One region of the Mesorhizobium sp. M0598 genome, then DNA from elsewhere that is predicted to be linked to it. Evidence: predicted binding sites of a transcription regulator. Region 1 holds the regulator's gene; the other holds the start of a gene.

Region 1 (16,031 bases):
CGCCAAGAAGCTGGCGCCGAAGGCCAAGGCGAAACCGGCGAAAAAGCCCGCGCTCTCGCTCAGCATGCTGAAGCCCAGCGTCAACAATATGAGCGTTCGAGTGTTTGCACGCGCCGCCGGGCTCGATCATTCCGAGACCGACGTATGGGGTCTCACGCGCTCGCCCGAATACATGGCGCGAAACCCGGCCCATCTTACGCCGATGATCGAGGACAAGGGCCTGCCGAGAGGTGTCTTGTGGGAAAGCTGCGCCATTATGCAGTACCTCGCCAACAAGCACGGGCTGGAGAAACTATATCCCAAGGCGCCGGCCAAGCGGGCAATGATCGACAGTGCCATGTTCTACCTGATCGGGACGCTCTACCCCTATGTGGCGCGCGCCACATATCCTGTGCTGAATTTCCCGCAATATGCCGGCGAGGTCGGCCACAGCGACGCCCACCCCGACAAGAAGTCGGAAGCCCAGAAGGCCGCTATAGAAGCGATAGCCGAGCCGCTGGAGGTGTTTCACAGCTTCTTCAGGAACGGCAAGCCGTTCATCGGCGGCAAGAACCCGTCGATCGCCGACATCCGCCTGGCGGCGACACTCGAATTCCTCGCCGTCATCGACTATGCGCTGCCCCAATGGGCAAAAGACTATATGGCGGCGATCGAGAAGAAGCTCGGCAAGGCCTATGCCGAGCCGGCCGGCGACGTGCGCGGCTATATCGCCTATGTGAGGTCGCAGGCCAACGCCTGAGTCACATGCCAATAGCGGTCGTCCGCACGTCTGCAGGAGCCGGTAATGAACTGGGGATTTTTTTAATCTCCCCTGTTTGCACGATGTCGGGAGCTTAAGGTTTCGTTAACCTAAACCCTTTCTACTGAATCCACCTCCAGCCCGCGACCACGGATGTACTGGCGCGGATGGGAAGCAAAGGTCGGCTGCGCGCCGGCCTTTTGCTTATTTCAGCCCCTGCCGAAGTTGCGCCAGACGGCGTTTAACGACGCCTACATGGCTGATGAAACGCGTCGCCGCCATCTTGTCATCGCCGCTGTCGGCCCTACCATCGAAGTTCGTCCCGTCCTCGAGGGCGGTTCAAGGACAGAGGCCCTGCCATGAAAAGCATTGCTGGAATGATGGTGATTGCAGGCGCCATGCTGGTGGGCGCAACCGGTCAATCGAATGCAGCGACGCTCAACACCATGCCCGAGGTCGGGGCTGCCATCCAGGCGTGCTGGACCCCTCCGGCGAATGCCGGGAATTCCACCGTCACCCTGAGCTTCAGCTTCAGGCGCGATGGCACGCTGATCGGCCGGCCCAAGCCGACCGCCATCCGCGTCGCCGGCGAGGAGAAGACGCGCCAAGCTTTTGTCGACGCGGCGGTCGCGGCCGTGGACCATTGCCTGCCGTTGAGCTTTTCACCGGCGCTGGCTCAAGGCATCCCGGGCAAGGTGTTCACTCTGCAATTCAACTCGCCCAAACAAGAACAGGTTGCACCGCGAGTGAAGGCTTCGCCTTGATCTTTTCCGACAACCGGATTCCACTTTTCGGGACCTAATGCATGTCGCGCAAAAGTGTGCAGCGGTTTTGCGACAACGACATGCATTAGACAAGAACCTAAGCGCGTCGCATGAGGCCCGGTCGACCGCGATGCGCTTTAGTGGCGCCTTCGTCTCGCCTCGACATGTCGCGCCAGTTCCGGCATCTCGAAGACATAGTCGCTCCAGGCCGATTCCGGTATCTGGCCGGCAAGATTGCACTCCAGCAAAAGCCCCTGCTCGTGGTCGAGTGGCCTCGGTGCGCGTTCATGGTCCAACCCAAGTGAATGGAACAGATTCCTGGTCAGGTCCGCGACAGTGAAGTGGATCGACATTTGCGGTCTCCTCCTTTGGCCGCTCAACGCCGATCCCAGGGCTAAGGTTTCAGCAACGGCCGGCCGGTAACGCCGGATTGATCGCGATGCCGAACCCGCCGCGCGTATCAAACTTCGCCGTGGCGGGCGTCCGCCGGCGTTGCTGCCGGTTCGTCTCAATCTTGAAATAAAAATGTAATATTGAATTTACACGAGTGGATCTAATACACTAGAGCTAAAGTCTCTGGTGGCGGTTTGATCTACTTCAATTAGGAAAAACTGATTTAGCTAGTACTTATCCATAGTCGACAAAGAAATCCTGTTCTCGGTGCAACAAGGATAATGGTCGTTCCAGTGACACGCTTCTGGCCCCTCACGATTCTGATGCTGGTGTCGGCAATAGCCGTTGCGCTCGGCACATCCTTCTCCTACGCGGATAGCTGCGGTGCCATCAGGAGCCAATTGCTTTCGGCGGGGCGCAGCGGCGGGACCAGCCCCGAGCTTGCCCAACTGCGCCGGCAACTCGCCGCGATTCAAAAGCTTGAGAGACAACGCAGATGCACGGCGAAAACGGCCGGCTTCTTCTTCAATCCCTGCGCCGACCTGGTCAGCAGCAAGGCGGAGGTGCAACGGCAGATCGCCAGACTGTCGAATTCGAGCAGGGACACGTCCAGATTGAAGGCCAGGTTTGTCGCGCTGGGCTGCGCCGCCCCCGCTGCCAAGAAACAGCCGGCGCAGCAACGCACGGCACCCAAGGCCCAGTCCGCAGGCACAACAATTGGCGGCAATCGGATGCTGTTTTGCGTTCGCTTGTCGGACGGATATTTCTTCCCCGCGCCAAAATCGCAGTTCGCCAAGGGCGACGATCTGAAGGAAACGGTCGATCAGTGTCGCTACATCTGCGACGATGCCGGCGTCGACCTCTATACGCTGAGCGACGCCACTCGCGAGACCGAGGAGATGGTCGCGCTCGAGTCGGGAAAACCCTATGTGGAGCTACCTGCCGCGTTCCGGTACCGCGACGACGCGAACTTCAAGGCCTGCGACGTCAAGCGCTATTACCGGCGCGTCGCCGAGCTCAGGGCACGAACCGTGACACCGGCCAACATGAGCAACGCCATCATTCCGTTGCCGACGGCAAAGCCGGATTTTGGCATCGTCGCGGAAATTCCTGAATCCGGGATCGAAACCGCCGGTGCCGCTCCGGCAGAGGCAAAAACGCAGGCTGCCGAAGTGCAGGGGGCTGCCCAGCATCAGTCGATCGAAAGAGCGATCGGCGCGCGGCCGGTGAGAGTGGTCGGGCCGGCCTTCTTCCCGGCGGACTGACCAGGGCGGGCGATGTTCCGAGACGGCTGGCCGGATAGCCGCTTCAAGGCCTGGAGCCGTACGCATCGACGGACGTCGGCTGGTTATTCGCAGACCATGCGGGCCCGTTTGCCGGGCTCGCTGACATTCTTGCAAGTTAGCGGCTTCGTCGGCTCCGGCGACAGCATGGGCGGGTTGTTGGTGATCCTCCTCCGAGGCGTTGCAACGGAAGCCGCGCTCCTGCGCACCGCCGGCCTTTTCGGCGTTTGCGGCGCCACTGGAAAGACGTCGGTCTCCAGTTGCGACTGTTCGGCTTGCGCCTGCGGCGAAGGCCTGTCCCAGAAACGGCGAACATCGAGCGGCTTGGGAATGATGACGGTGCCGTCATAGCTGCGCGCGCAGCCGCTTCCCAGAGGCAGCGCCAGGCACAGGAAGACAGGCAGAATCCGTCGAGACATCAGCAATACCCCTGCAAGCTTATAACGCTGCTTCGGCCTAACCGACAACCGGCGGAATAGGGCGAAGGGAGTAGATACCGTGAAGTAGAGTCGTCGCACTTCCAGTCGAAGGCGTTGCTCGAAGATCGAGCGCCGGGTCGGGCGCGGATGGAGGTCCAGCGCGAGTTAGAACCTTGCGATTCGTCAACGCTTCCAGCGTAAGGCCATGGTGCGATCGCACCATACCAAAGCCGCGCTCAGTGGCGACAATGGGATATTCGAAGTTCCGCTCCTCCAGTTACGGGCGGGAGCAGCGACCGCCGGCAAGAAACAGGGTCAGATTTACCCCAACGGACCTGTTTCGGCGATGGCGCGGCCATGACACGTTCTGGCTGCATGCAACGCGCTCCCGTCCGGCTTTTTTCTTTTAAAGCCGGTGGCTACGATCGCCGAGCAGACGATGCCGGCCGGAATTCACGCAAGCTGCTGATTCCAGCGGCAAACCGCGGCCCATGCCGACAAAGCCCGCGACCGCTCCTTCTTAACCCGGCTGGACGACGTTACCGGAGCGACATGAAACTGTCATGCGACTGTAATAATCGGGGGCTATTGGCCTCAGCGGGCGCCCGAGGAATGGCGCCGAGAGACCATATTCCGAACAGGAGCAGGCCACATGAGACATTTCATCCGCTCGGCGGCCGTTGCGATTGCAATGGCTGCGGCGACGACCACCCTCACCCTGTCCGCCGCGCTCGCCGCGGACATCTCCGGCGCCGGCGCCACCTTCCCCTACCCGATCTATGCGAAGTGGGCCGACACCTACAAGAAAGACACCGGCGTTGGCCTTAACTACCAGTCGATCGGTTCCGGCGGCGGCATCAAGCAGATCAAAGCCAAGACCGTTACCTTCGGCGCTTCGGATGCGCCGCTCAAGGGCGACGAGCTTGAAGCGTCCGGACTGGCTCAGTTCCCGATGGTGATGGGCGGCATCGTTCCCGTCGTCAATCTCGAAGGCATCAAGCCGGGCGAGTTGGTTCTCGACGGCCCGACGCTGGCCGACATCTTCCTCGGCAAGATCACGAGCTGGGATGACGAAGCGATCAAGAAGCTTAATCCCGACGTCAAGCTGCCTTCGCAGGCGATCGCGGTCGTTCACCGTTCCGATGGTTCGGGCACGACGTTCAACTTCACCTATTACCTCGGCGACGTCAGCGCGGACTGGAAAGAAAAGGTCGGCGTCGACAAGGCCGTGGAATGGCCGGTCGGCATCGGCGCCAAGGGCAACGAGGGCGTTGCCAACAACGTCTCCCAGACCGGCGGCGCGATCGGTTATGTCGAATATGCTTACGCCAAGCAGAACAAGCTCACCCACACCGATATGATCAACAAGGACGGCAAGAAGGTCGAGCCCGCCGCGGCGGCGTTCTCGGCGGCAGCGGCCAATGCCGACTGGAGCTCGCAGCCGGGCTATGGCGTCATCCTCGCCAACGAGCCGGGCGCCGAGTCCTGGCCGATGACGGCGGCAACGTGGATCCTGCTCTACAAGAAGCCGGATGATGCCGCGACCACCGGCGAAGCGCTCAAATTCTTCGCCTGGGCATACGACAAGGGCGACGAGATGGCCGGCGAGCTGGACTACGTTCCGATGCCCGACAAGGTGGTTGAGAGCGTCAAGGCCATGTGGGCCAAGGAAGTCGTCGGCGACGACGGCAAGCCGCTCTACTCGGCTATGTAATCTCCTCCAGGGAGGGCGTCGATGGCGCCCTCCCTGTTGCCTTTAATCGCGAGGACCCAATGACCATCGCTTCCGATGCCATGCCATCATCTGCAGCAGCCCGGGCCAGGGAAGCTACGGTGCGGCGCTTCGCGCTCACAGATGCCATATTCCGCGGACTCACCCGCGCTTCCGCAATTCTTGTGCTTGTCATCCTCGGCGGTGTCGCGATCTCGCTGTTTGCCGGCTCATGGCAGGCGCTGTCGTCGTTCGGTTTTTCTTTCCTGACGACTGAGAGCTGGAATCCTGTTACGGAAAAATTTGGCGCACTGGCGCCGATCTACGGCACGCTGGTGACGGCGGCCATTGCCATCCTGATCGCGGTTCCGATCGGCATCGGCATTGCAATCTTTCTCACCGAGCTCTGCCCGCGCCCGCTCAGGCGCCCGATCGGCATAGCGGTCGAGCTGTTGGCCGGCATTCCTTCGATCATCTACGGCATCTGGGGCCTGTTCGTGTTCGCGCCATTCCTGCAGACGACGATACAGCCCTTCATCATCAACATCTTCCATGGCGTGCCGGGACTATCCAGCCTTTTCGCCGGCCCTCCTTACGGCATCGGCCTTCTGACCTCGGCGCTGATCCTCGCCATCATGGTGTTGCCCTTCATCACCTCGATCACCAAGGATGTCTTCGATACGGTGCCGGCGGTGCTGAAGGAATCGGCCTACGGCATCGGTTGCACGACCTGGGAAGTGACCCGGCGCGTGGTCATTCCCTATACCCGCATCGGCATCATGGGCGGCGTCATGCTTGGCCTCGGCCGGGCGCTCGGCGAGACCATGGCGGTGACCTTCGTCATCGGCAACGCCCACCGCATCAGTGCCTCCCTGTTCGCGCCGGGCACGACGATCTCGGCGACCATCGCCAATGAATTCACCGAGGCCGACGGCGACCTCTACACCTCCTCGCTGGTTTCGCTCGGCCTGATCCTCTTCGTCATCACCTTCCTGATCCTTGCCGCCGCCCGCTATATGCTGATGCGGATCGACGCCCGTACGGGAGCCTGACCGATGTCGACATCCTCATCGCTCCACAGCCGCCGCAAAGCCAGGAATTCGGTGATGATGGCGCTTTGCGTCGTCGCCGCCGGCATCGGGCTTGCCTGGCTGGCGCTCATCCTCGGCGCACTAGTCTATAAGGGCACAGCCGGGCTTTCGTTCGCGGTCTTCACCGAGATGACGCCACCACCGGGCGAGGCCGGCGGCCTGCTCAATGCCATCGCGGGCAGCCTGCTGATGACGATCATCGCCGTTGTCGTCGGCACGCCGATCGGCGTGCTGGCGGGGACCTACATGGCCGAGTATGGACGCTTTTCGCGCATCACCACCGTCGTCCGCTTCATCAACGACATCCTGTTGTCGGCGCCGTCGATCATCATCGGCTTGTTTGTCTATGAGCTGATGGTGCGGCCAATGGGACATTTCTCGGCCATTGCCGGCGCAGTTGCGCTTGCCATCCTGGTCATTCCGGTGGTCGTGCGCACCACTGAAGACATGCTCAGCCTGGTGCCGAACGCGTTGCGTGAAGCCGGTGCCGCGATCGGCGCGCCACGCTGGGTGGTGATCCGTTCGGTCGCCTACCGCGCCGCATTGTCCGGCATCGTCACCGGCATATTGCTGGCGATAGCACGCATTTCCGGCGAGACGGCGCCGCTGCTCTTCACCGCGCTCAACAACCAGTTCTGGAGCAGCAATATCAACGCGCCGATGGCCAGCCTGCCGGTGACCATCTTCCAGTTCGCTCTCAGCCCTTACGAGGAATGGCAGCAACTGGCGTGGACCGGCGCACTCATAATCACCCTGACGGTTCTGGGCTTGAGCATCCTCGCCCGCAGCCTTACCGGACGCAGAGAGGACAGATGACACAGATGTTGTCCCCAGACATGACGATGGCCGAAACGGTAGCCGAGAAGACGAAGATCGAGGTCAAGAACCTCAACTTCTACTACGGCCAGAGCAAGGCGCTGAAGGACATCAGCCTGTCGCTGCCCGAGCGCAGCGTCACGGCCTTCATCGGCCCTTCGGGTTGCGGGAAATCGACGCTGCTGCGTGTGTTCAACCGCATCTATGAGCTCTACCCAAAACAGACGGCCGAGGGCCAGGTGCTGCTCGACGGCAAGAACATTCTCGACCGGTCGCAGGATCTCAACCTCCTCAGGACCAAGATCGGCATGGTGTTCCAGAAGCCGACGCCGTTCCCGATGTCGATCTACGAGAACATCGCCTTCGGCGTCAGGCTCTACGAGAACCTCGGCAAGTCCGAGATGGACGGCCGCGTCGAACAGGCGTTGAGGCGCGCCGCGCTGTGGAGCGAGGTCAAGGACAAGCTCAACGCCAGCGGCTTGAGCCTGTCCGGCGGCCAGCAGCAGCGGCTCTGTATCGCCCGCACCGTGGCGGTGAAGCCGGAAGTCATTCTGCTCGACGAACCGGCTTCGGCGCTCGACCCGCTGTCGACTGCCAAGATCGAGGAACTGATCGACGAATTGCAAGCCGACTACACGATCGTCATCGTCACCCACAACATGCAGCAGGCGGCGCGCGTGTCGCGCCAGACCGCCTTCATGTATCTGGGTGAACTGGTCGAGTTCGACCGGACCGAGAAGATCTTCACGTCGCCCCGCGAGAAGCGCACGCAGGACTACATCACTGGCCGCTTCGGCTGAGCCATTCCGATCATGCATTTGAGGACAGGATCATGGGCGAACACACAGTCGCTTCTTTCGACGAGGATCTCGAGCAGATCAGCAAGCTGATCCGCGACATGGCCGACCTCGCCGGTTCGATGGTCGGCGGGGCGACCAAGGCCCTGTTGAATTCCGACAACGTGCTGGCGCAACGCGTCGTTTCCGACGACGCCATCATGGATGCGCGTCAACGCGAACTGGACGACCGCGCCATCACCCTGATCGCCAAACGCCAGCCGATGGCCCACGATCTTCGCCATGTGGTCGGAGCGATCCGCATGGCGGGCGACCTCGAACGCATCGGCGACCTTGCCAAGAATATCGCCAAGCGCGTGAGTGCGGTCGGCCTCAGCGCCACGCCGCGGGACCTGTCGCATTCCATCGACGCGATGGCGCAGCTGGTTCTCATCCAGGTGCAGGGTGTCATCGAGGAATATGCTGCAGGCGATGCGGCCGCGTTGGCCAAGCTGCGTGCCGCCGACGAGCGCATCGACGTCAAATACACGTCCGTGTTCCGCGAGCTCTTGACCTACATGATGGAAGATCCGCGCAACATCACCGCTTGCACGCACCTGCTGTTCTGCGCCAAGAATCTGGAGCGGATCGGCGACCATGTCACCAACATCGCCGAAAATGCGTATTATGTGCTGACCGGCGAGCAATTGCCGGTCAATCGTCCGAAGCAGGACGAAACGACAATGTCCGCACCGGTGACATGATGGGGGTGCCCAGCCGATGATCGCACCACGCATAATGGTGGTGGAGGACGAGGAGCCGTTGGGTGTGCTGCTCCGCTACAATCTCGAATCCGAAGGCTACCAGGTCGAGGTGGTGACACGCGGCGACGAAGCCGAGATCCGTTTGCAGGAGAATGTGCCCGACCTTTTGGTGCTCGACTGGATGATACCAGCGGTTTCCGGCATCGAGCTCTGTCGTCGGCTGCGGGTGCGCCCCGAAACCGAGCGGCTGCCGATCATCATGCTGACCGCGCGCGGCGAGGAGAGCGACCGGGTGCGCGGTCTTTCGACCGGCGCCGACGACTATCTGGTCAAACCGTTTTCGACACCGGAATTCATGGCCAGGGTCAAGGCGCTGCTGCGGCGCGCCAAGCCGGAAGTGCTGTCCAGCGTGCTGAAGGTCGGCGACATCGTTCTCGATCGCGAATCGCACAGAGTCTATCGCAAGAAGAGCGAAATCAGGCTCGGGCCGACCGAATTCCGGCTGCTCGAGTTCATGATGCGGCATCCGGGCCGTGTCTTCTCGCGCAGCCAGTTACTCGATAATGTCTGGGGCGAGACAATCTACATCGACGAACGCACCGTCGACGTGCATGTCGGGCGGCTGCGCAAAGCCGTCAACAACGGCCGGATGCCGGATGTCATCCGCACCATCCGCGGTGCCGGCTATGCGATCAGGGAAGATTGACCCGCCTGGTCAGGCTACGTTCTTTCTGACGCTGGGCCTCATTTGCGCGCCCGGCGCGAAAATCTCCTGGTCGACGAAGCTTAACGCCCGCATCGCGCAGCCTTCGCGGATCAGCGGCAATTCGTTCGGCTCTGTATCGAAGGAGATCGAGCCTGAATGCTGACCGCCGGCGGTCTGGGCGATTGCCTTCCGCAAGGCCGGCTCGATCAGATCGAAGGCGGCGGCACTGGCGCCGACCATCGCGACCGGTGCCGGATCGATCAGCGCGAACAGCGAGCCGAGACCGAAACCCAGCGCTTCGCCGGCCTTGCGGTAGGCCTCGCGTTCCGGCCCATCTTTCTCGCGCGCCTGGGCCGCCAGTGCTCGCATGTCGGCGTCGCTGACGTCGGCGACCGGTTCGCTGTCTTCGCTCATCTGCCTGGCGTTGCGCCAGATGGCGTAGTTGCCGGCATAGGCCTCGATGCAGCCGCGCCGCCCGCAACGGCAGAGCGCGCCGCCCGGACGATGGATCATGTGGCCAAATTCGCCGCCCGAGGAATGCGTCCCGGTGAACAGTTCGCCCTTCAGCACCAGCCCCATGCCGATGCCATGCGAAAGCAGGATGGCGATGAAGTCGTCGCGATAGCGATCCGGATTGCGCCAGCGCAAAGCCACCGCCATCATGTTGCAGTCGTTCTCCACCGTTGCCGGGATGCCGAATTCGTCCTCCAGCATGTCGGCAAAGGCGATGTCGGTCTGCGGCGTGATCGGCGACCACAGCATGGCGCGTGCAGGGGAGTCGGTAATGCCCTGAATCGCCAGGGCGATGCGGGCGACACTGCGGACGTCAAGGTCTGGATCCTGCAGCCGGCGCCGGACGATGGCCATGCATTCACGGATCAGCTCGTCGCGCGGCATGGTCAGCGTGTCCAGCCGGCGCTGTTCCTCGGCGACCACCTGTCCCGTATAGTCGATAATGGCGGCCGACAGGAAATTCAGCGACAACACCACGGTCAGCACCGCCGCCGCTTCCGGGTTGAGGGCGAGGCCGACCTGCGGACGACCGCGTTTCAACGAAACGGGCTCACTTGCCTTGCTCTCGGCGAGGATGCCTTCCCGTATCAGGTCGGAAGAGATCGCCGATATGGTCGAATGACTGAGGCCGGTGGTAGCTGCGATCTCAGTACGCGATGGCTGGCCGGCCCGGCGCACCGCCGAGATCACCATCGCCCGGTTGCGCCGGCGCAAATCGTCATGGCGGATTCCGACCGACATTGTTTTGCTTTCCTCCCGGTTGCCGCGGCTGCTCATGAACCGGAAGCCGTCGGTAATGTCCGACAAATAGTGTCGGATGCAGGCAAATAGTGTCAGATGCAGGTGGCGCTGTCATCGTTTATTCCGACGCTCGAAAAAACTCGCAGAGTCATCAAAATCCATCAGAATCGATGTTGACAGCAGCCGGAGATCGGGCCAGTATTTTTTCGAGGCTCGAAAAAATTAGAGCTTCTAAGCTGGTCTTTGAGCCAATTGGTCACGCCGTACGCGGCGCAGGGAGGATATGATGAAGAAATTCACGACCGCCATTCTGGCGGGTGTCGCCATGACGCTGGCGCTGGCGTCGGTGGCGCAGGCTAAAGACAAGGTCATCGGCGTTTCCTGGTCGAACTTCCAGGAAGAGCGCTGGAAGACCGACGAGGCCGCAATGAAGGCGGCCATCGAGGCCGCAGGCGACAAGTATATTTCCGCCGACGCACAGTCCAACCCCGGCAAGCAGCTCACCGACGTCGAGAGCCTGATCTCGCAGGGCGCCAGCGCACTGATCATCCTGGCGCAGGACGCCTCGGCCATCGGGCCGGCCGTGCAGAAGGCACTGGACGAAGGCATCCCGGTCGTCGGCTATGACCGGCTGATCGAGAACAAGGACGTGTTCTATCTGACCTTCGACAACAAGGAAGTCGGCCGCATGCAGGCCCGCGAAGTCTTCAAGGTGAAGCCGGAAGGCAACTACGTCTTCATCAAGGGTTCGGGTTCCGATCCGAATGCCGATTTCCTGTTTGCCGGTTCGATGGAGGTGCTGAAGGAGGCCATCGACGGCGGCAAGATCAAGAATGTCGGCGAGGCCTATACGGACGGCTGGCTGCCGGCCAACGCTCAGAAGAACATGGAACAGTTCCTGACCGCCAACGACAACAAGGTCGATGCCGTGGTCGCCGCTAATGACGGCACTGCCGGCGGCGTCGTCGCCGCGCTGACGGCGCAAGGGCTGGCCGGATCGGTTCCGGTTTCGGGCCAGGACGGCGACCACGCCGCGCTGAACCGCATCGCGCTCGGCACACAGACCGTGTCGGTGTGGAAGGATGCGCGCGAGCTCGGCAAGAATGCCGCCGAGATCGCCTCGCAACTGGCCGACGGCAAGCAGATGACCGACATTGCCGGCGTGAAGGATTTCACCACGCCCGGCGGCAATACCGTCAAGTCGCTGTTCCTGACCCCGGTCGCCATCACCAAGGACAACCTCAACGTCGTCATCGACGCCGGCTGGATCAAGAAAGAAGAGGTCTGCGCCGGCGTGACGGCTAGCGCTGTTGCAGTCTGCAACTGAGCCGACGTTTCCGAGAAGTCCGAACGCCGCGGCCGCTCGCCGCGGCGTTTTTTCAACAAGAGTTGTTTTTCCGCTTCCGGCGGATAACTTCTAGGCTGCTTCCGGCATCCGCGGCAGACGGCAACCCGGCGGGAGAAACATCATGACCGATACGACGCCCAACACGCCGGTAGACAGCACGGCAGACCGGGCACGGGAATCCGAGCTCGGCATCGTTGCCCGATTTCTCAAGGCAACCGAACTCGACACGCGCATGCTCGGCATGATCAGCGCGCTGCTGGTCATCTGGGTCGGCCTGCATGTCATTTCTAGCGTACGGCTCGGCGTCAATCCGTTCGACTTCGACAGCCGGACCTTCCTGACGCCACGCAATCTCTGGAACCTGTCGGTGCAGACTTCGGCCGTGGCCATAATGGCCGCCGGAATGGTGCTGGTTATCGTCATGCGCAATATCGACCTGTCGGTCGGCTCCGCCGAAGGCCTGATCGGCGTGGTCATGGGTTTTGCGCAGGTGCATTTCCTGGTGCGAATGGTCGGTCTGCAATTAGGCAACCCCTGGATCTGGATCCTGGCACTGGCCATCGGCCTGGCGCTTGGCCTTCTGATCGGAGCGTTCCAGGGATACATCATCGCTTATCTCGAGGTGCCGGCCTTCATCGTGACGCTGGGCGGCCTTCTGGTCTGGCGGGGTGCCGCATGGTGGGTCGTCAGTGGGCAGACGATTGCGCCGCTGGATGCCACTTTCCAGCTGATGGGCGGCGGGCCGACGGGTTCGATCGGCGCGCGATGGAGCTGGATCGTCGGAATTGTCGCGTGCCTGGCGGTTGTGTTCATGCTGCTCAACGGGCGGGTGCAGCGCAAGCGGTTCCGCTTCCCGTTACGCCCGATCTGGGCCGAGACGTTCCTCGGGGCCGTCACTTGCCTTGTCATCATGGGCGCCATATGGCTTGCCAATTCCTATCCTTGGCCGGTCGGCATCGTGAACAGATATGCGGCGGCCAACAATATAACCGTTCCCGAAGGCGGGCTGTTCATCGCCCATGGCATCGCCATACCCGTGCTGATGGCTGTAGCCGTAGGGCTGATCATGACCTTCATCGCCAAGCGTACCCGTTTCGGCCGCTATGTCTTCGCCATCGGCGGCAATCCGGAAGCAGCCAACCTTGCCGGTATCAACACGCGCTGGGTGACCATGAAGGTGTTCATGATCATGGGCGTGCTGGCGACGATCGCCGCAGCGATCTCGTCAGCCAGGCAGAACTCGTCGACCAATGCGCTGGGCACGCTGGACGAGCTCCTGGTCATCGCGGCGGCGGTGATCGGCGGCACGTCGCTCGCCGGCGGCTCCGGCACAGTGCTCGGCGCCATGCTCGGCGCGCTTTTGATGCAGTCGCTGCAGTCCGGCATGGTGCTGCTCGGCATCGATTCGCCGCTGCAGAGCATCGTTGTCGGAGCCGTGCTGGTGGTCGCGGTGTGGCTCGATACCGTCTATCGCAAACGGGTCTGAGCATGATCCCGCAAGGTGGAAACCGGTTTTCGTACAACTTGGTGCTCAAGCAGGACCTCTAGGGAGGAAGGACGAGCATGGCAGACAAAACCGCTCCCACGCCGCTGATCGACATGCGCAACATCTCCATCGCTTTCGGCGGCATTCGCGCCGTCGACGATGCCTCTGTCGACCTTTTCCCGGGCGAGGTGATGGCTTTGCTCGGTCACAACGGTGCCGGCAAATCGACGTTGATAAAAATCCTGTCCGGCGCCTACAAGCGCGATGCGGGCCAGATTTTCGTCAACGGCGAGGAGGCTTCGATCTCCAATCCCCGCGACGCCAAGAAGTACGGCATCGAGACGATCTACCAGACGCTGGCGCTGGCCGACAATGTCGATGCGGCCGCCAACCTGTTTCTCGGCCGCGAGCTGATGACCGGCTGGGGTACGCTCGACGACGTCGCCATGGAGGCCGAGGCGCGCAAGGTGATGGGCAGGCTCAATCCGCGTTTCCAACGCTTCAAGGAGCCGGTGGTAAAGCTTTCGGGCGGCCAGCGGCAGTCGGTGGCGATCGCCCGCGCCATCCTGTTCAATGCTCGCATCCTGATCATGGACGAGCCGACGGCGGCACTCGGGCCGCAAGAGACGGCGCAGGTCGGCGAACTGGTCAGGCAGCTCAAGGCCGACGGCATCGGCATCTTCCTGATTAGCCATGATATTCACGACGTGTTCGAGCTTGCCGACCGTGTCTGCGTCATGAAGAACGGTCGGGTTGTCGGAACGGCGCGCACAACCGACGTCACCCAGGAGGAGGTGCTCGGCATGATCATCCTCGGCAAGTGCCCACCCGGCGCCATTCCGGGGCCGGGCGCGCTGAAGATCGCCGCATGAACGAGAATTAGCCGGCTAATCACAAGCCGCCAAAATGTGCCAGCCGTCACCATGCTTTGGCCTCGCCATTGTGTTGGCGTCGGGACTTGCCCATAAAGATGCCGAACCGTCCACGGGACGTATCAGCAATTGAAGAAGCTTTTTCCGACCGTCGCTTTTATCGCCGTCGCGCTGATCAGCCTGACGATGGCGGGTTTTGCCTATTTTGCCACCCAGGAGGCGGCCCGCATTAAATTCGAGGCGACGGCAGACGACGCGCTTAACCGGATCGAAAGCCGCATCGACCTGGACCTGTCGCTGCTGCGTTCGACCCGGGCGCTGTTCGACGCACGCAATGGCGGTATCTCGCAGGGCGAGTTCAAGGCTTTCTTCAACGCGCTCGACATCGACAATAATTTCGCCGGCCTGCGCGGCATCGGTTTCCTCCGCCTGGCGAAAACTGGCAACGAGGCGGCGGTCGAGCGCGACATCCTGCACGATCACGGCGCAAGCCATCCGATCTATCCCGACACGAACTTACCGTGGCGTACGCCCATCGTGCTGTTCGAACCGCTGGATCCGTCCAACAAATCCAGCATCGGCTACGACATGTTCACCGGGCCGGCGCGGCGCGAGGCGATCGAAAAGGCGATGGCCGACGATCAGCAGCACGCCAGCGGGCTCGTGCAGTTCGGCAAGGATACGGGTGCCGCGCAGACCTTTACCGGGTTCCTCGTCTTCGTCCGGCTCAATGTCGAAACCGCGCCGGACGCCGTGAACGCGACGAGATCCTCGACTGCCGGCTTCCTTTATGCGGCCTTCCGCGCCCGTGATCTGTTCCAGGCTGCGCTCAGCCGGGCACCATTGCTGCCGGTCAACACCGAGATCTATGACGGCACGGTGGACAGCGACAACCTGCTGTTCCAATCGGAAACGCCGCCTGTTTCGAGCCTCGGCGACAGGCTGCTGGTCACCCGCAAGATCACCGTCGCCGGCCGGCCGTGGGTCGTCCTGTTCAGGCCGACAAGTGCTTTCTCGCAACCTTCCTCGCGCGCCATCCCGGTGATGCTCGGATTGTTCGGACTGCTGCTTGCGGGCGCCATCGCGCTGGTGGCCCGCTATCAGGAGCGGGCCTATGAGGCGGTCTCGCTGCTTCACGAAACGACCGAAAAGAGCCTGCTGGAAAAAGACCTGATGCTGCAGGAGATGAAGCATCGCATCAAGAACTCGATCACGCGGGTGCTGGCAATCGCGCGCCAGACAGCATCGCACACCACCGACGTCCAGGAATTCTCGGCTTCTTTCTCGGCCCGGCTGCAGGCGATGGCGGCTTCCCAGGACATGCTGACGCGCTCACGCTGGCAGAAAGCCGATCTCGGCGACCTGCTGCGCATCGAACTAGGCCAGGTGTTCGGCAGTGAGCTTCCTGAAGGGCTGCTGTCGGGACCGCAGGTTCTTCTCGATGAAAAGACGACGCAGGCACTCGGCCTCGTCTTTCACGAACTGGCGACGAATGCGCTGAAGCATGGCGAAGCCGGCAATTCAGTCGGTGCGCTGAAGGTCGACTGGTCGCTCGAAGCCCGTAGCGGCACCCGGACATTGGCTCTCAACTGGCGCGAGGCCGGTCAGA
Region 2 (16,031 bases), on a different contig from region 1:
CCCGGTCCTCAGGCCCAAATGGCGACCGGAATGCCGAAACGATCGGCGAGCGGCGGATCCGGAAACGGCATTGCCTCGCCTCTGACGATGCGTCCGGCAACCACCATCATCGCCGCAGCATCGAGGAAATCGTCGGCGGCCGCGCCGCGCGGCGGCGTCTGGTCGAGAAAATCCTGGCTATAACCATGTCGGGCAAGCAGCGCCTTGCGTTCGGCCATGCCGGCCGGATTGATGTTGCCCCTGATCTTCTTTTGCAGGCGCATCGCCCGGTCGCCGTTCAGTTTGCAGAAGGCAACTTCCGGATGCGATTCGAACACGCGGCTGCGTAGTTCGGGGCGCGCGATCAGCAGCGAATCGATCTCACGGATCTTGGCGAAGATGCCGAAGGCCTGGATCGAGACACCGCGCGGCGGATCTGAGGTCGTCTTGGCCACCTCACTTGCCTTGCGATGTGCGGCGTACCAGGCGTCGACCGTGGTGAAGGCTTCGATCTCCGCGTAGAGCGCGGTGCGGGAGGGGATGGCAAAGACACTGGACTGCCGGGCCCCAAGCAGCGGCCGCACCAGCGCCTCCGGGCCGCGACCGCCTCTTTGCGAGAAATCGGGCAGGCCGATTGGCATATCGACCGCTACCAACGAGTCGGCGGGCAGTCGGTCGAGCAACGCCGCGAAGCTTGGGAAAACGGCTGTCGACGGTGCCGCACCGGGATCGCGGCGGACGGCTATCCAGCCGGCCTTGCAACCGTCGACGCCGACAAGCACAACACCCCAGGGCATAACATCGTCGGGCGCAACATCCTTGGGCGCACCATCCTGGGGCACGGCGTCTTCGGCCTGCGTCACGCCCGGCGGTCCCGTTCCGGATGCAGGAGATGGCGAAGCTGCACCATCGCCATCGGGTGCGACAGGCTCTGGGCATCGGTCTCGAGCTGCAACTCGTCGCCGCCGCGCTTGGCGGTGCGCGCCAGGATCTCGTAGACCGCCGCCGTGGTCGATTGCAGCGCCTTGGCGGCCGGCTGGCCGGACAGGATCCGCGCCAGGTAGACGGCCGCCGTCAGGTCGCCGAGCCCATTCGGCGGCTTGTCGATGAGCCGGTGTTCGGCAAGCAGTGCCTCTCTGCCGGCGAGCAGTAAATTGCCGGTGCCGCCGGCCATCATCGCCGGCGCCGATGTGACCAGCATGGCCGGTGGGCCGGCCTGCAGGGCTGCAGCCATTGCCGATTTCAAGTCGGGCAGCGGCGCTCCGGCCATCCATTCCAGCTCGTAGCGGTTGGGCGTGGCGATATCGGCGATCGGCATCAGCCGGTCGCGCATGGCGATTGCGGTCGGCTCAGGTACGTAGAGCCCGCCCGAATCGCCCATCACCGGATCGCAGATATAGAGGGCGTCCGGCGTCTTCGCCTTCACTGCGCCGACCAGCGAAGCGACGGCTTCGGCCTGGCCAGCCTCGCCGAGATAGCCGGACAGCACGGCGCCGACCTCGCCCAGCCACGGCGCGCGCTCGAGGTCGGCCATCAGCGCCTTGAACTGGTCCAGCGGCGGCACAATGCGGGTGGCCCGGCCATGGCCCGGATGCCAGGGCAGGATGACGGTCGGTACCGCCCAAACCGGAAAGCCGAGCGTCTCCAGCGCAAAGACGGCGGCACGGTTGCCGACCGAGCCACGGGCGACATGACTGGAGACGACGATGACCGCGCGCGGCGCGTCGGTTTTTTCGGCACTCATTGATTTTCCTAACTGCCCCTGGTGACGAAAAGCACGAGCCAGATCAACAGGCCGATGGCAATAAGCAAGCCCGCTGCCCGACCGATGCGGGTGCCCCAATATTCGATCGGGTCCGACCGGTCGGCATCGGCCGCGGTGACGTGGTCGCGCGCGCCTTTAGTGGTTCGTGCAAGGAACGAGGTGCCCCCCGGGTCGGTCTCGCGCGCCACCCGTTCGATGATGCGGCGCGATTCCGCGTCGCTGTCGTGGCGTTTCGCCATGGTGATGTCCCGTTTTATGCTGAGCTTAACCCGTTCGCCTCGTCTGTCACAGGGCCCGACGGCGAATGGCAGAAACCAGTAACACTTCTCGGCCGAAGTCATTTTCTTACGCAAGGATTGTGCTAATGCTTCGCCTGCCAATGCTATCGAGGGGACTTATCATGCTTGCCCAGCGCCTTTCTTCGCCGCCAATCTTTCGTAATCTAGCTACGTTCCTGGTCATGGCCGTCATGCTGCCGCTGCTTGCCGGCTGCGGCTACAACACCATTCCGACGGCTGAGGAAAACGCCAAGGCCGCATGGAGCGAGGTGTTGAATCAATACCAGCGCCGCGCCGATCTCATCCCCAATCTGGTCAACACGGTCAAGGGCTACGCCGCGCACGAGAAGGACACGCTCGATGCCGTGGTCGAAGCGCGCGCCAAGGCGACGCAGGTGACCGTGACGCCGGAAACGCTGAACAATCCGGAAGCCTTCAAGAAATTCCAGGACAGCCAGGCCGGCCTGACCAGCGCGCTGTCGCGCCTGCTGGCGGTGGTGGAGAACTATCCCGATCTCAAGGCCAACCAGAACTTTCTGGCGCTGCAAGCACAACTCGAAGGCACCGAGAACCGGATCACGGTCGCCCGCCGCGACTATATCCAGGCAGTGAGAGAGTACAATCTGACGCTGAGGACCTTCCCGTCGGTGATCTGGGCGACCTTGTGGTTCCGCGGCAACCAGCCGTTTGCGAATTTCACCATCGAGGAGGATAAGATGCAGCCGCCGAAGGTCGATTTCGGCACCAACACCACGCAAGGCGGGTGAATAACAGCCGGTGAGCGTGGTTCCTATTGGCCTTGCACTCCGTAGCACCCCCCTCTGCCCTACCGGGCATCTCCCCCTCAAGGGGGGAGATTGGCAGCTTTGGCTTCACCGCCCATCCTGCAACGTTGGAGATTGGCGAAAACAGCCGTGACAGCCGATCTCCCCCCTTGAGGGGGAGATGTCCGGCAGGACAGAGGGGGGCGCGACAGAACGCCTGCCTGGCCTTCCTACTCGTCTTCCAAAGCCTTCTCCTCCTCCCTGTCATCGCCTTCGCCGCCGACCTGCCAACCCTCACCGGACGGGTCGTCGACAATGCCGGCATCATCGATGCCGCGACCGAGGCGGCGCTGACGCAGAAGCTTGCCGAGTTCGAGACCAAAGGGTCCGACCAGATCGTCGTCGCGACCATCCCCAGCCTCGACGGCGAGGAGATCGAGCCTTACGCCAACCGGCTGTTCCGCGCCTGGAAACTGGGCCAGGCGAAGGAGAACAACGGCGTCCTGCTTCTGGTGGCGCCGAACGACCGCAAGATGCGCATCGAAGTCGGCTATGGGCTGGAAGGCACGCTGACCGACCTGCACACCAAGCTGATCATCGAAAACGACATGGTGCCGGCCTTCCGTGCCGGCGATTTCTCCGGTGGTATCAGCAAGGCCGTCGACGACATGATCATGGTGCTGGAAGGCAATCCCGAAGAACTGGAGGCGCGCGGCGAACGCAACCAGCAGCCGCCGTTCAACAGCGACGATCTGTTCTTCACGATCTTCATAGCCATCTGGGCAATCATCTTTTTCGGCGGCCTCGCAGCCTCCATCCTGCCGCCGATCTTCGGCCAGAAGATCGGTCCCGGCCGCTATCGCTGGCTGGGCATGACCTTCGAGCCAAACCGGCGGTCGTCCGGCGGCTGGTCGGGAGGTTCCGGCGGGGGATGGTCGTCGGGTTCAAGCGGTGGCGGGTTTTCCGGCGGCGGCGGTTCGTCCGGCGGCGGCGGCTCCTCGGGAAGTTGGTGACGAGATGACAAGACACGCCATCAGCCCGGTGGAATCCGGCCGTTTCATCAAAATAATCGGCACCGCACTGTTGGCCATGGCGGTGCTGCTGGTCGGCTTCGCGGCATTCGCCGCCGCACTGCCGGCGCTGACCGGACGGGTCGTCGACAATGCCGGCATCATCGATGCCGCGACCGAGGCGGCGCTGACGCAGAAGCTTGCCGAGTTCGAGACGAAAGGGTCCGACCAGATCGTCGTCGCGACCATCCCCAGCCTCGACGGCGAGGAGATCGAGCCTTACGCCAACCGGCTGTTCCGCGCCTGGAAACTCGGCCAGGCGAAGGAGAACAACGGCGTCCTGCTTCTGGTGGCGCCGAACGACCGCAAGATGCGCATCGAAGTCGGCTATGGGCTGGAAGGCACGCTGACCGACCTGCACACCAAGCTGATCATCGAAAACGACATGGTGCCGGCCTTCCGTGCCGGCGATTTCTCCGGTGGCATCGGCAAGGCCGTCGATGACATGATCATGGTGCTGGAAGGCAATCCCGAAGAGCTGGAGGCGCGCGGCAAGCGCAATCCGGCGAATGACAATCCTGTCGATCCCATCTTCATGCTGTTCATTGTCCTGTGGGCGACGATGTTCTTCGGAGGCTTGGCAATGGCGTTCCTGCCGCCGATCTTCGGCACGAAACTGTCGCCGGGCGTGTACAAGTGGCTGGGCATGACGTTCCGCTACGGCCGCGGGCCAGGTTCGTCATCCTCCGGTGGCGGTGGCTGGACGTCTGGGAGCTCGTCCGGCAGTGGCTGGTCGTCTGGAAGTTCCGGCAGCGGTTGGTCGTCCGGAAGTTCGGGCGGCGGGTTTTCAGGCGGCGGCGGTTCGTCCGGCGGCGGCGGTTCTTCAGGAAGCTGGTGAGACATCAATCATGGCAACACGACCGATCAGCCCCGAGGATCATGAGCGCATCGCCGGTGCGATCCGCGCTGCCGAATCAAAGACCGACGGCGAGATCTACTGCGTCGTGGCGCATGCCAGCGACGGCTATTTCTTCCCGGCCGCTTTCATGGCGATGCTCGGCATGCTCGTCGTCAGCCTCGCCGTCGGTTATGGGCTGGAAGCCTGGTGGCTGTCGATCCGCTTGCCGCATTTCGTCATCGCCGAGCTTCTGGCGCTTGCCAGTGTGCTCATCCTGTTGTGGGCATTGCCGGCATTGCGCATCCATCTGGTGCCGAGGCGGCTGCGCTACCAGGCCGCCCACGCCAATGCGATGAAGCAGTTCCTCGCCCGCAACGTCCACCGCACCACGGCGCGCACTGGCGTGCTGGTGTTCGTCTCGATCGCCGAGCGCTATGCCGAGGTGGTCGCCGACAGCGGGATCGATTCTCGTGTCGGCCAGCATGTCTGGGACGGTGTCGTCCGCGACCTTACGGCGCATGCCGGCGACGATCGGCTTGCCGAGGGGTTCGTCAAGGCGATCCAAGCAGTCGGTGCGGTACTGGCCGAGCATTTTCCGGTCTCGACCGGCGACAGCAACGAACTGGACGACCATCTGGTCGAGATTTGATCTCGCCAAAAGCGGTTTCGCAGCGTCTCAAGGACGCACCGTCCGGCTGTGTGAAAGCATCGCGGCGGTTGACCGGACTCTTGCAATCGGGCGCGGCGGGTTTATGGTTAACCAATCATGAATACGCTGAGCATCGACATCAGGAAAGCCGAACCGCGCGATGCGGCCGCCATCGCCGACGTGCATCTCGAGGCCTGGCGCGGCGCCTATTCGGGCATCATCCCGCACCGCACGCTGACATCGATGATCAACCGCCGCGGCGCCGACTGGTGGGCGAATGCCATTCGCCGCGCTGCCACCGTCCTGGTCGTCGAAATCGGCGGCAAAATTGCCGGCTATGCGACGATCGGCAAGAACCGCGCCCGCGAACTCAGGCAGCAGGGCGAGATCTACGAACTTTACCTGCGGCCGGAATATCAAGGCATCGGGCTCGGCAGCCGGCTGTTCTCGGCCGCGCGGGCACGGCTGGCCGACCATGGCCTGAAAGGCATGGTGGTCTGGGCGCTGGAAGACAATCAGAACGCACTTGCCTTCTATGCCGGCGCCGGTGGCCGCGATGTTGCCGAAGGCGTCGAGATATTCGAGCAGAAGGCGCTGAAGAAGGTCGCTTTCGTCTGGGAATGACGGCCAGCGCATGATCCGGCCGGTTTTCGGTTCGGACGATCTCCCCGTACCATTCGCCGCATTGCACCATTCGCCGTCGCCCGCTATCGATCTCCAATCGAGAGAGGGATAAAGCGATGCGTATCGAAGCGATTGCCAGCGGAAAGAACCCGCCCGAGGACGTCAACGTCATAATCGAGGTGCCGATCGGCGGCGAGCCGATCAAGTACGAGATGGACAAGGAAGCCGGCACGCTGTTCGTCGACCGCTTTCTGCACACCTCGATGCGCTATCCCGGCAATTACGGTTTCGTACCGCATACGCTGTCGGGCGACGGCGACCCGATCGACGTGCTAGTCTGCAACACGCGCGCGCTGGTGCCAGGCTGCGTCATCAATGTGCGGCCGATCGGCGTGCTGGTGATGGAGGACAATGCGGGCCAGGACGAGAAGGTGATCGCGGTGCCTTCACCCAAGCTGACCTTGCGTTACGAGGACGTCCACGAATACACGCAATTGCCCGACATCACCCGCCAGCAAGTGCAGCACTTTTTCGAGCACTACAAGGATCTCGAACCCGGCAAATGGGTCAAGATCGAAGGCTGGTACGATGCGGCCTATGCCAAGAAGATGATCGTCGAGGCAATCGAGCGGGCCAGGCGCAAGTAATTGTCGGGCGCAAATAATCAGTTGTCGACGCGGCCGAAAGCGGGCGCGTCGCCAAGCACCTCACGCTTGTCCTTGCCGCAGGCGAAGGTGCGTGCCTTCTCGTCGGCAAGCTTGCGCGCCTGATCGTTGGCGGCGGGATTGCCGGTGGCGAGCACAAGGCCGATCGTGCAGCCTTCGTGGGCGTCAGGCTGGGCAACCTTGGCGACGATCAGCACTTCCGTCGACTTGTTCTCGCCCTCGGTATCGCTGATCGAGCGACGATGAATGACGGCGAAGGGAATGGCAGTTTTGCCGTTGGTTTCGATCCGCCACTCGACTTTGGGTCCAGCCGAATTGAGGCCGGAAAAGCTTTCCCAGACCGTGGTCATATCGCCAGGTGGAAAGCCGTAGAACAGCGATTCCCGCGCATCGTCGTAGGAAACCAGCACCGGGTAACCGCGATAGCCCGAACAGGCGAGATCGGCCCAGTCCCCGTCGCCTTCTTCCGCTTGGGCATAGGTGACGCAGTCCTTCTCCCAATCGAGATCGGTATAGACGCTGGATATGTCGCCGGCCCGGGCCGCCTGGCAGAAACCGGCGAGGGCAAGCGGGATCAAGAGAGCGCGCATGGCGGAACAACTCAGTTCGGGGGGCGCAGCGTACCGTCAAATTTAGCAGCAGCCTAGAGGAAGTCGGGCTGCGCACAGTGGTCTGGTAAAACGGAACACTATTTCTTCAAACTTGCCTCTATCAGAAGATCGGCGTTGCGGGCCACCGACTGCGCCGGCCCGCCGACACCGAACAGCTGGCCGCTGATATAGGCGCCTTCGATCAGCAGCAGCAGCCCGTCGCCCAACGTGTCGGCGTCGCCGGCGCCCATCTCTGCCGCCATGGCGCGCAGGCGCTGGCGCAGTTCCTGCTTGTTGGCCTCGCTCACGGCGCGGGCCGGATGGCCATGTTCGGGATATTCGACCGCGGCATTGGTCATGCCGCAGCCACGATAATCGGGCTTTTGCGTGCGCTTGCCGACGCGGGTCAGGAAAGCGACGATCTGCGCGCGCGGATCGCCGGGATGGGCATCCACCGCCTCGTCGAAACGCTCCCAGAATTCGAGGTCATAGTGCCGGAGGTAGGATGCGGCCAGCTCATCCTTGGACGGAAAGCTGCGGTAGAGGCTGGGCTTGGTGACGCCGGCACGCCGCACGATCTCGTCGACGCCGATCGCCCTGATGCCTTGCCGGTAGAACAGGTCTCGCGCCACCTGGAGAATCCGTTCGGCGGCGCGAGGCGGGGGTGCGTCATTCGCCTTGATCGTTGGTTCAATGCTTTTCATGCCTGGTCTGCCGGTTAGCTGGTTGACAATGTTACCGGTCGGTACGTATGTTTCGCGCTCCTGCAACGTACCGGTCAGTAACATGATAGCTCAATCCCGCCCGTTTGGCCAGCGCTACGCTTTCGTCGTGGTCGCCGTCATCTTCCTTTGCCTGCTGATCGCAGCGGGCCTGCGTTCGGCGCCGGCAGTCATGATGCTGCCGCTCGAGAACAGTTTCGGCTGGCGGCGCGACGTGGTGTCGCTGGCGGCGGCCACCGGCATCTTCCTCTATGGCCTGACCGGGCCGTTTGCCGCGGCGCTGATGGAGCGGATCGGGCTGCGCCGCACCTTGCTTGCCGCGCTGCTGTTGATGTCGGGATCGACCGCGCTCAGCCTGTTGATGACCAAACCGTGGCATCTGCTCCTCACCTGGGGCGTGTTTTCCGGCGTCAGCTCGGGCGCCGTCGCCACCGTGCTCGGCGCGACCATCGTCAACCGCTGGTTCAAGACCAATCGCGGCTTGGTGATGGGACTGATGTCGGCGTCCAGTGCCACCGGGCTGCTGGTCTTCCTGCCGCTGCTCGCCTCGCTCGCCCAGTCGGGCGGCTGGAAGCCGGTCGCCATCGCCATTGCCGTGGCCACCGCCGCCTTGGTGCCGCTGGTTTATATGCTGGTGCCGGAGCGGCCAGCCGCGATCGGCATGGTGCGCTACGGTGCCGAGGCCGACGACGTGCCGCCGGCGCCGCCGGCCGCGCAAGGCAATTTCCTCGCGCATACGCTGAGCACGTTGCGCCGCGCCGCCGGTACGCGCGTGTTCTGGTACCTGTTCGCCACGTTTTTCGTTTGCGGCTTCACCACCAACGGGTTGGTCGGCACGCATCTGATCGCCTTTTGCGGCGATATGGGCATCGGCGAAGTGCAGGCCGCAGGCCTGCTCTCGATGATGGGCATTTTCGACCTTATCGGCACGACGCTATCGGGCTGGCTCACGGATCGCTTTGATCCGCGCAAGCTGCTCGGCGTCTATTATGGCATTCGCGGCCTGTCGCTGATCTATCTGCCCTATTCCGGCTTCTCGGCGACCAGCCTGATCATCTTCGCCGTGTTTTACGGACTGGACTGGATCGCGACGGTGCCGCCGACGCTCAGGCTTTCCAACGAGGCGTTCGGCGACCGCAGCGGGCCGATCGTCTTCGGCTGGATCGTCGCCGGCCATCAGGTGGGTGCGGCAACCGCCGCTGCCTTCGGTGGCACCATGCGTGAGCTTCAGGGCAACTATCAGCTTGCCTTCCTGATCGCCGGCATGACGGCAATAGCCGCCGCCTGCATCTCGCTGCTGATCAACACCAGCCGCCCGGCGTTTGATCCGGAACCGCAGGCGGCGTAGGGCGCAATCGGCCGTGCTAATCTCCCCCCTTGAGGGGGAGATGGCCGCGAAGCGGCCAGAGGGGGTCGGTCCGACTGGGCTCGGCCCCTTATCGCCGATGCAAGAGGTCGGTGCTCCATGCGAGACGACCCCCTTCTGTCGCCTTCGGCGACATCTCCCCCTCAAGGAGGGAGATTCGCCAGCCTGTTCACTGTTATCAAACCTTCATCGTTTCGAAATGTGCCTGAAACATTGAAGCTGGAGCTTGGTGGCGACGTTCAATGCCATCCAGGAGACAGCCATGAACAAGATTTCGATGACGCGGCGCGCTTTCGTCACGTCGGCCAGCGCCGTTGGCCTGGTCGGCGCCGCGGGCCTCGCCCTTCCCTATTACTCGCGCGCCAATCAGCGCCCGGCTTTCACCCATGGCATCCAGTCCGGCGACGTCGACGCCACCAGCGGCATGGTCTGGACACGCACCGACCGGCCGTCGCGCGTCATGTTCGAGGTGTCGCCGACCGAAAGCTTCACCAATGCCGTCCGCCTGGCGCCGCTCGATACCTCGCCGGCCAGCGATTATACGGTGAAGCGGCTGCTTACCGATCTCGCCTCCGACCAGGACATCTTCTACCGCATGGTCGCGGCCGATCTTGCCGACATCAACGCCGTTTCCGAGCCGGTCGTCGGCCGCTTCCGCACGGCACCTGCCTCGAAGCGCGACATTCGCTTTGCCTGGTCGGGCGACACCGCCGGCCAAGGCTGGGGCATCGACGAGACCGGCATGAAGACCTACGCCACCATTGCCAAGCACACGCCCGACTTCTTCCTGCATTCGGGCGATACGATCTATGCCGATGGTGCGATGAAGGACGAGGTCGACCTGCCCAACGGCGGCAAGTGGAAAAACAAAGTGCTGATCGACGAGAAGCGCAAGGTTGCCGAGACGCTGGACGAATACCGGGTGCAGTGGAAATACAACATGATGGACAGGCATGTGCTGGCGCTCAGCGCCATCTGTCCGACCTTCTATCAGTGGGATGACCACGAGGTGCTGAACAACTGGTCGGACTCGAAGGACCTGAGCGCCGACGATCGCTACACTGAAAAATCCATTCATGTGCTGGCGGCACGTGCGGCGCGCGCCTTCCACGAAATGACGACGATCCGTTACGAGCCGTCGGAGCCCGGCCGCGTCTACCGCAAGATCGCCTATGGTCCGCTGCTCGACGTGTTCTTCCTCGACATGCGTTCCTATCGCGGCCCCAACGGTCCGAATATGCAAGAGACGATGACGGCGCAATCGCGCATCCTTGGCGAACAGCAGACGAAATGGCTGAAGCGCGGACTGGCGAATTCCAAGGCAACCTGGAAAATCATCGCCGCCGACATGCCGCTCGGCCTCGTCGTCTGGAACGACGGCACCAAGAAGGTAGGGGCCGAGGCGGTCAGCAATGGCGACAATGGCCCGGCCAAAGGGCGTGAGCTGGAAATTGCCGACCTTCTTCGCTATATAAAGAATGCGGGTATCAGCAACACTGTTTGGCTCACCGCAGACGTGCATTACACAGCTGCGCATTACTACAATCCGGACAAGGCGCAGTTCCAGGACTTCAATCCGTTTTGGGAATTCGTTTCGGGTCCGATCCATTCCGGCACGTTCGGGCCTAATGGTTTCGATATGACATTCGGCCCGGAGCTGAAGTTCATAAAGGCACCAACTGCCGAACAGGGTCAAAACCTGGCGCCTTCGGCCGGCCTGCAGTTCTTCGGGCTCGTCGAGATCGATGGCGCCACCGAGCAGTTGACGGTGCGGCTGATGGATCGTGACGACAGCGAACTCTACAAGGTCACGCTCGATCCGGTGCGGTCGGCGTGAGCGACGCCGCCACTACCCTCGGGCCAGGCCGAGGGTAGGACGTATATCAATCGGGATAGCAGACGACGGGAATGTTGGGCCAGACGGCGCTGTCGCATCCGGCATTTTGCTGCCGCTGCTTGAAGACGGCGCTTACCGGCCCGGTCACCACCGGATCGACGCCATCGGGAGCATCGGCAAAAAGCTGCTCCGCCGACGGCTTGTCGGACGGCAAAGCAGACCGCGTCTCCTTGAACGACGCCGCCGACTGCGCCGCGCCGGCCGCGAGGAGGACGGCGAGCGCGGTACATGCCAAAATCGGCCGGAGTTTGATGCCTATCTCGATCATGAAATTCGAACTGTCCGGACCATGAAAGGTTCCGCCTTGGTTAATAATTCCACTTCACACCAAGACATTTAAGATTTGGTGACTTTATTTGGTGGCTCGCCTCCTCTTTCGCAATTGCGAAAAACCCTGTATGAGCCGCCCAACCGAAAGAGGCAGCGCCTTTTGGCCTGCTGCCTGCAACGCTCCCGAGACCGAAACATGAAAATCCGCAATATCGCGATCATCGCGCACGTCGACCATGGAAAAACCACCCTCGTCGACCAGCTTCTGAAACAGTCCGGCTCGTTCCGCGACAACCAGCGCGTCGCCGAGCGCGCCATGGATTCGAACGACCTCGAAAAGGAACGCGGCATCACCATCCTGGCCAAGGCGACCTCGGTCGACTGGAAGGACACCCGCATCAACATCGTCGACACGCCCGGCCACGCCGACTTCGGCGGCGAGGTCGAGCGCATTCTGTCGATGGTGGATTCGGCCATCGTGCTGGTCGACGCCGCAGAGGGGCCGATGCCGCAGACCAAATTCGTGGTCGGCAAGGCACTCAAGGTTGGACTGAAGCCGATCGTCGTCATCAACAAGATCGACCGGCCAGATGCCCGCCACGTCGAAGTGGTCAACGAGGTGTTCGATCTTTTTGCAGCACTTGACGCTACCGACGAGCAGCTCGACTTCCCTATCCTTTACGGTTCAGGCCGCGACGGCTGGGTCTCGGAAAACCCCGAAGGTCCGAAGGACCAGGCTCTGGCGCCGCTGTTCGACCTCGTCATCAAGCACGTGCCGGCGCCGACCGTTCATCCCGGCCCGTTCCGCATGATCGGCACCATCCTGGAAGCCAATCCGTTCCTCGGCCGCATCATCACCGGCCGTATCGAATCCGGCACACTGAAATCCAACCAGGCGGTCAAGGTGCTGCACCATGACGGCACCCAGGTCGAAACCGGCCGCATTTCGAAGATCCTCGCTTTCCGCGGGCTCGAGCGCCAGCCCATTGACGAGGCGCAGGCGGGCGACATCGTCGCTATTGCCGGCCTGTCGAAGGGCACCGTCGCCGACACGTTCTGCGACCCGTCGGTGACGGAACCGCTGCATGCGCAGCCGATCGATCCGCCGACCGTGACGATGTCGTTCCTGGTCAATGATTCCCCGCTGGCCGGCACCGAAGGCGACAAGGTGACCAGCCGCGTCATCCGCGACCGCCTGCTGCGCGAGGCTGAAGGCAATGTCGCGCTGAAGATCGAGGAATCGCCGGACAAGGATTCGTTCTTCGTCTCCGGCCGCGGCGAATTGCAGCTGGCCGTGCTGATCGAGACGATGCGCCGCGAAGGTTTTGAGATCGCCGTGTCGCGGCCGCGCGTCGTCATGCAGAAGGGCGACAGCGGCGAATTGCTGGAGCCGGTCGAGGAAGTCGTCATCGACGTCGACGAGGAGCATGCCGGCGTCGTCGTGCAGAAGATGTCGGAGCGCAAGGCCGAGATGGTCGAGCTTCGCCCTTCGGGCGGCAATCGCCAGCGCATCGTCTTCCACGCACCGACGCGCGGGTTGATCGGCTACCAGTCGGAACTGTTGACCGACACGCGCGGCACCGCTGTGATGAACCGGCTGTTCCATGCCTATGAACCTTACAAGGGTGAGCTGCCGGGCCGTACCAACGGCGTGCTGATCTCCAACGAACAGGGTGAATCGGTGGCGTACGCCATGTGGAACCTGGAAGACCGCGGCCCGATGGTCATCGACCCCGGCGTCAAAGTCTATCAGGGCATGATCATCGGCATCCATTCCAGGGACAACGACCTCGAAGTCAACGTGCTCAAGGGCAAGAAGCTGACCAACATCCGCGCCGCCGGCAAGGACGAGGCGGTGAAGCTGACACCGCCGATCCGCATGACGCTGGAACGCGCGCTGGCCTGGATCCAGGACGACGAGCTGGTCGAAGTGACGCCGAAGACCATCCGCCTGCGCAAGCTCTATCTCGATCCGAACGAGCGCAAGCGTTTTGAGAAGTCGGCGAAAGTGGTCGGCGCGGCATAAAGGGCAATACCGCGCAATGAGCGGTAAACTCGTCACGGCTGTCATATACGACAATCGACCCGAGGCCGAAGTTTGCGTGTCGATGCTCGACGCGTATGGAATTTATGCTCTCGCGAATTATCTTCTCGACACGGGCAGGCTTGGCTTGATCCATGTGCAAGTCGCCGACAGCGATCTCGATGCGGCCAAGGGTTTGATTGGCTCGGCCTCCAAAGAGGGCGACTGACCCCTGGCCGCAACTGTCTCTGACTACGGATTCCCTTGCCGTCGCCTCATCCACCTGCAGCCGAAATGATTTCGTCCCGGTCTGGTTCGCCAGACAGGTGGATCCGGATCGCCGTTCCCGCCCGCGCCGGCCGGCGCAAGGCTTTGGCCCCGTCCGGACCAACCACCAGCAATCGCTTCTCTTCCCAAACCTGTAGCCGCGATCGCGGGACACCGAGTTCGCTGGCCAGCAACCGGTCGAGCCGCAGCGTTGTCGGCATTTCGAGCCAGAGCTGAAGTTCGAGAGCGCTGGTATTTTCCGGCCTGTCCCCGAGCACCTGCTTATGAACGATGGCTTCAGGAAACTCCTCGACGCGCCCGATCCTGCTTCGCAATGCGGCAACATCGAAAGCATGGCGCCGCGCCAGGACCGGATCATTGCTTTCGAGCGCCTGCAATATTGCCGGTTCGATATCGCGGCGGCTGCAGCGCTCCAGAATGCCGAAATTCCAGGAATTGTCGCAGTCGATGCAGCGGTAGATCAACCAGGCGTCAATGCGCTTGCCATTGGCATTGACCCGGAATTTGCCGCTGCAGCGATAGGCTTTCAGGCCGCCGCAGCGATTGCAGTTGAGGTGAGGTCGAGGTGCGGTCTTGGGTGTGATCGCCCAGCGGATACGCAGTATCGAAGGCATGCCGAAAAGCCCTTCCCGTCGGGAAGTTCGTCAGATCGGCGATATCGAGAACCCTTGCGGGCACGGCGTGGCGAGAGACTGCGGCAGTTGGAAATCAGGTGTCGCGGGTGGTTATGCGCGACAGCGGTTCAGCAGTGCCAAACCGGTCTCGAACCGCCACCCGAGGAACACATGATGTGAAAACAGGCATCGCGACTGCGACGCCCTGCTCTGTGTTGGGGGAGTTGACGAGACCGGCGGTTACGTAGGCAAAGTGAAGCTCGGAAAGGATTTCGGAACGACATTTCTAGCCGCGAGGTGCCTGGCCGACAAGCCTTCTTTCCGTGGACGCTACTGTCGTCGGACCAGTTGGGTTATGTTGAACGACCCAAACATTTCAAACGGGATCCGCGTCATGCATTTCACATCGCTTCTGATTTTTGCCGGCGCCCTGCTTGTTGCCGCCGGCTCGCCCGGCCCATCGATCGCCGCTCTTGTGGCGCGGGTCATCGCAAAAGGGTTTCGCGACGTGTTCCCGTTCCTGCTTGCGATGTGGATCGGCGAAGCGATCTGGCTGTCCCTGGCGGTGTTTGGCCTCGCCGTGGTGGCGCAGACGTTCCATTTTGCTTTCGTCGTCGTGAAGTGGGTCGGCGTCGCCTATCTCGCCTGGCTGGCCTGGAAGATGTGGACGGCGCCGGTCGAGGCAAAAGAAGGTTCGCTGCCGCGCGAAGATTCGCCCACCAAGCTGTTCTTTGCCGGCATGGCGGTGACGCTCGGCAACCCGAAGATCATGATGTTCTACCTGGCGCTGCTGCCGACCATCATCGACCTCGGTTCGGTCAGCATGATCGGCTGGGTCGAGCTGACCGCGACCATGGCCGTTGTCCTGGTCGCTATCGATTTGACCTGGGTGCTCGCCGCATCACAGGCGCGCAAGCTGCTCAAAAGCAAGCGGGCGATGAAGATTGCCAACCGCGTCAGCGCCGGAACCATGGCCGGCGCTGCGGCGGCTATCGCGGCGCGGTCCTGAGCCGGCGCGTCAACCCATTTCGATTATCGGCGCAATCTCGACGCTGAAACCCGGGTCCGTCAGGATAGGACAATCCTTGGCTTTGCCGACGGCATCGTCGATGTCTTTCGCTTCGATGATGGTGTAACCGGCGGTCGGATTGCTGCCGCCATTGTTCTCGACCTTGCCGCCAGGCAGCAGGGTCTTCGACATGCCGACTGGATTGCCGCCGTCGACCACCGCTGAGCCAAGCTTGCCGTACCAGCCGTTCCAGGCATCCATCGCTGCCTTCCGTTCGGCCTCCTCGGTCGGCATCTTGCCCGAGCCGTGATAGACGTAGAGAAATTTCGCCATGTTCTCCTCCTTTGATCGGCGGCATCGAACCGGCATGCGGTCATGCCGCATGCCGATCATCGGACCAAACCGGCAAACAAGCAACGAGAATGCGAAGTAGCTAATATAATGTGCGGTTGGCTCGCAACGGCGGTGCCCTATCGCGCCATCGCATGGTATTCATCGTTCGGCCGCATATCGATTGCCGATGCCAGCCGGTTCGACATGTTGAAGAACGCCGCGGTCGAGGCGACGTCCCAGATGTCGCGGTCGGAAAAGCCGACTTGCCGCAGCGCCGCCCGGTCCGC

Evidence for each region. Region 1 encodes PhoB, which activates phosphate uptake and scavenging genes when phosphate is short. Its sites were predicted from a motif close to TGTCATNNANCTGTCAT; they were not measured.
Region 2: a site for PhoB is predicted at 9,484-9,500, ahead of NKI59_RS14260 (alkaline phosphatase D family protein). Genes of this name have one in related genera too.

The regions. Positions count from the first base shown of each region.
Region 1 is NZ_JAMYQL010000005.1:150,544-166,574, reverse strand. Features, by position in the region: gene NKI59_RS09475 (glutathione S-transferase family protein) at 1-739, shown strand, start outside; gene tolA (cell envelope integrity protein TolA) at 1,138-1,503, shown strand; gene NKI59_RS09465 (hypothetical protein) at 1,641-1,856, opposite strand; gene NKI59_RS09460 (DUF2865 domain-containing protein) at 2,190-3,161, shown strand; gene NKI59_RS09455 (hypothetical protein) at 3,245-3,598, opposite strand; gene pstS (phosphate ABC transporter substrate-binding protein PstS) at 4,251-5,312, shown strand; gene pstC (phosphate ABC transporter permease subunit PstC) at 5,372-6,361, shown strand; gene pstA (phosphate ABC transporter permease PstA) at 6,365-7,216, shown strand; gene pstB (phosphate ABC transporter ATP-binding protein PstB) at 7,213-8,016, shown strand; gene phoU (phosphate signaling complex protein PhoU) at 8,049-8,756, shown strand; gene phoB (phosphate regulon transcriptional regulator PhoB) at 8,773-9,462, shown strand; gene NKI59_RS09420 (ROK family protein) at 9,472-10,716, opposite strand; gene xylF (D-xylose ABC transporter substrate-binding protein) at 11,003-12,043, shown strand; gene NKI59_RS09410 (sugar ABC transporter permease) at 12,186-13,550, shown strand; gene NKI59_RS09405 (ATP-binding cassette domain-containing protein) at 13,628-14,422, shown strand; gene NKI59_RS09400 (CHASE domain-containing protein) at 14,552-16,031, shown strand, end outside.
Region 2 is NZ_JAMYQL010000009.1:120,344-136,374, reverse strand. Features, by position in the region: gene NKI59_RS14320 (DUF429 domain-containing protein) at 9-776, opposite strand; gene pdxY (pyridoxal kinase PdxY) at 839-1,723, opposite strand; gene NKI59_RS14310 (hypothetical protein) at 1,732-1,983, opposite strand; gene NKI59_RS14305 (LemA family protein) at 2,145-2,789, shown strand; gene NKI59_RS14300 (TPM domain-containing protein) at 2,957-3,799, shown strand; gene NKI59_RS14295 (TPM domain-containing protein) at 3,876-4,694, shown strand; gene NKI59_RS14290 (TPM domain-containing protein) at 4,705-5,343, shown strand; gene NKI59_RS14285 (GNAT family N-acetyltransferase) at 5,461-5,967, shown strand; gene ppa (inorganic diphosphatase) at 6,084-6,614, shown strand; gene NKI59_RS14275 (hypothetical protein) at 6,632-7,222, opposite strand; gene NKI59_RS14270 (TetR/AcrR family transcriptional regulator) at 7,321-7,926, opposite strand; gene NKI59_RS14265 (MFS transporter) at 8,009-9,292, shown strand; gene NKI59_RS14260 (alkaline phosphatase D family protein) at 9,573-11,147, shown strand; gene NKI59_RS14255 (hypothetical protein) at 11,194-11,475, opposite strand; gene typA (translational GTPase TypA) at 11,674-13,503, shown strand; gene NKI59_RS14245 (hypothetical protein) at 13,520-13,729, shown strand; gene NKI59_RS14240 (DUF1062 domain-containing protein) at 13,776-14,402, opposite strand; gene NKI59_RS14235 (LysE family translocator) at 14,797-15,411, shown strand; gene NKI59_RS14230 (YciI family protein) at 15,421-15,744, opposite strand; gene NKI59_RS14225 (peroxidase-related enzyme) at 15,882-16,031, opposite strand, start outside.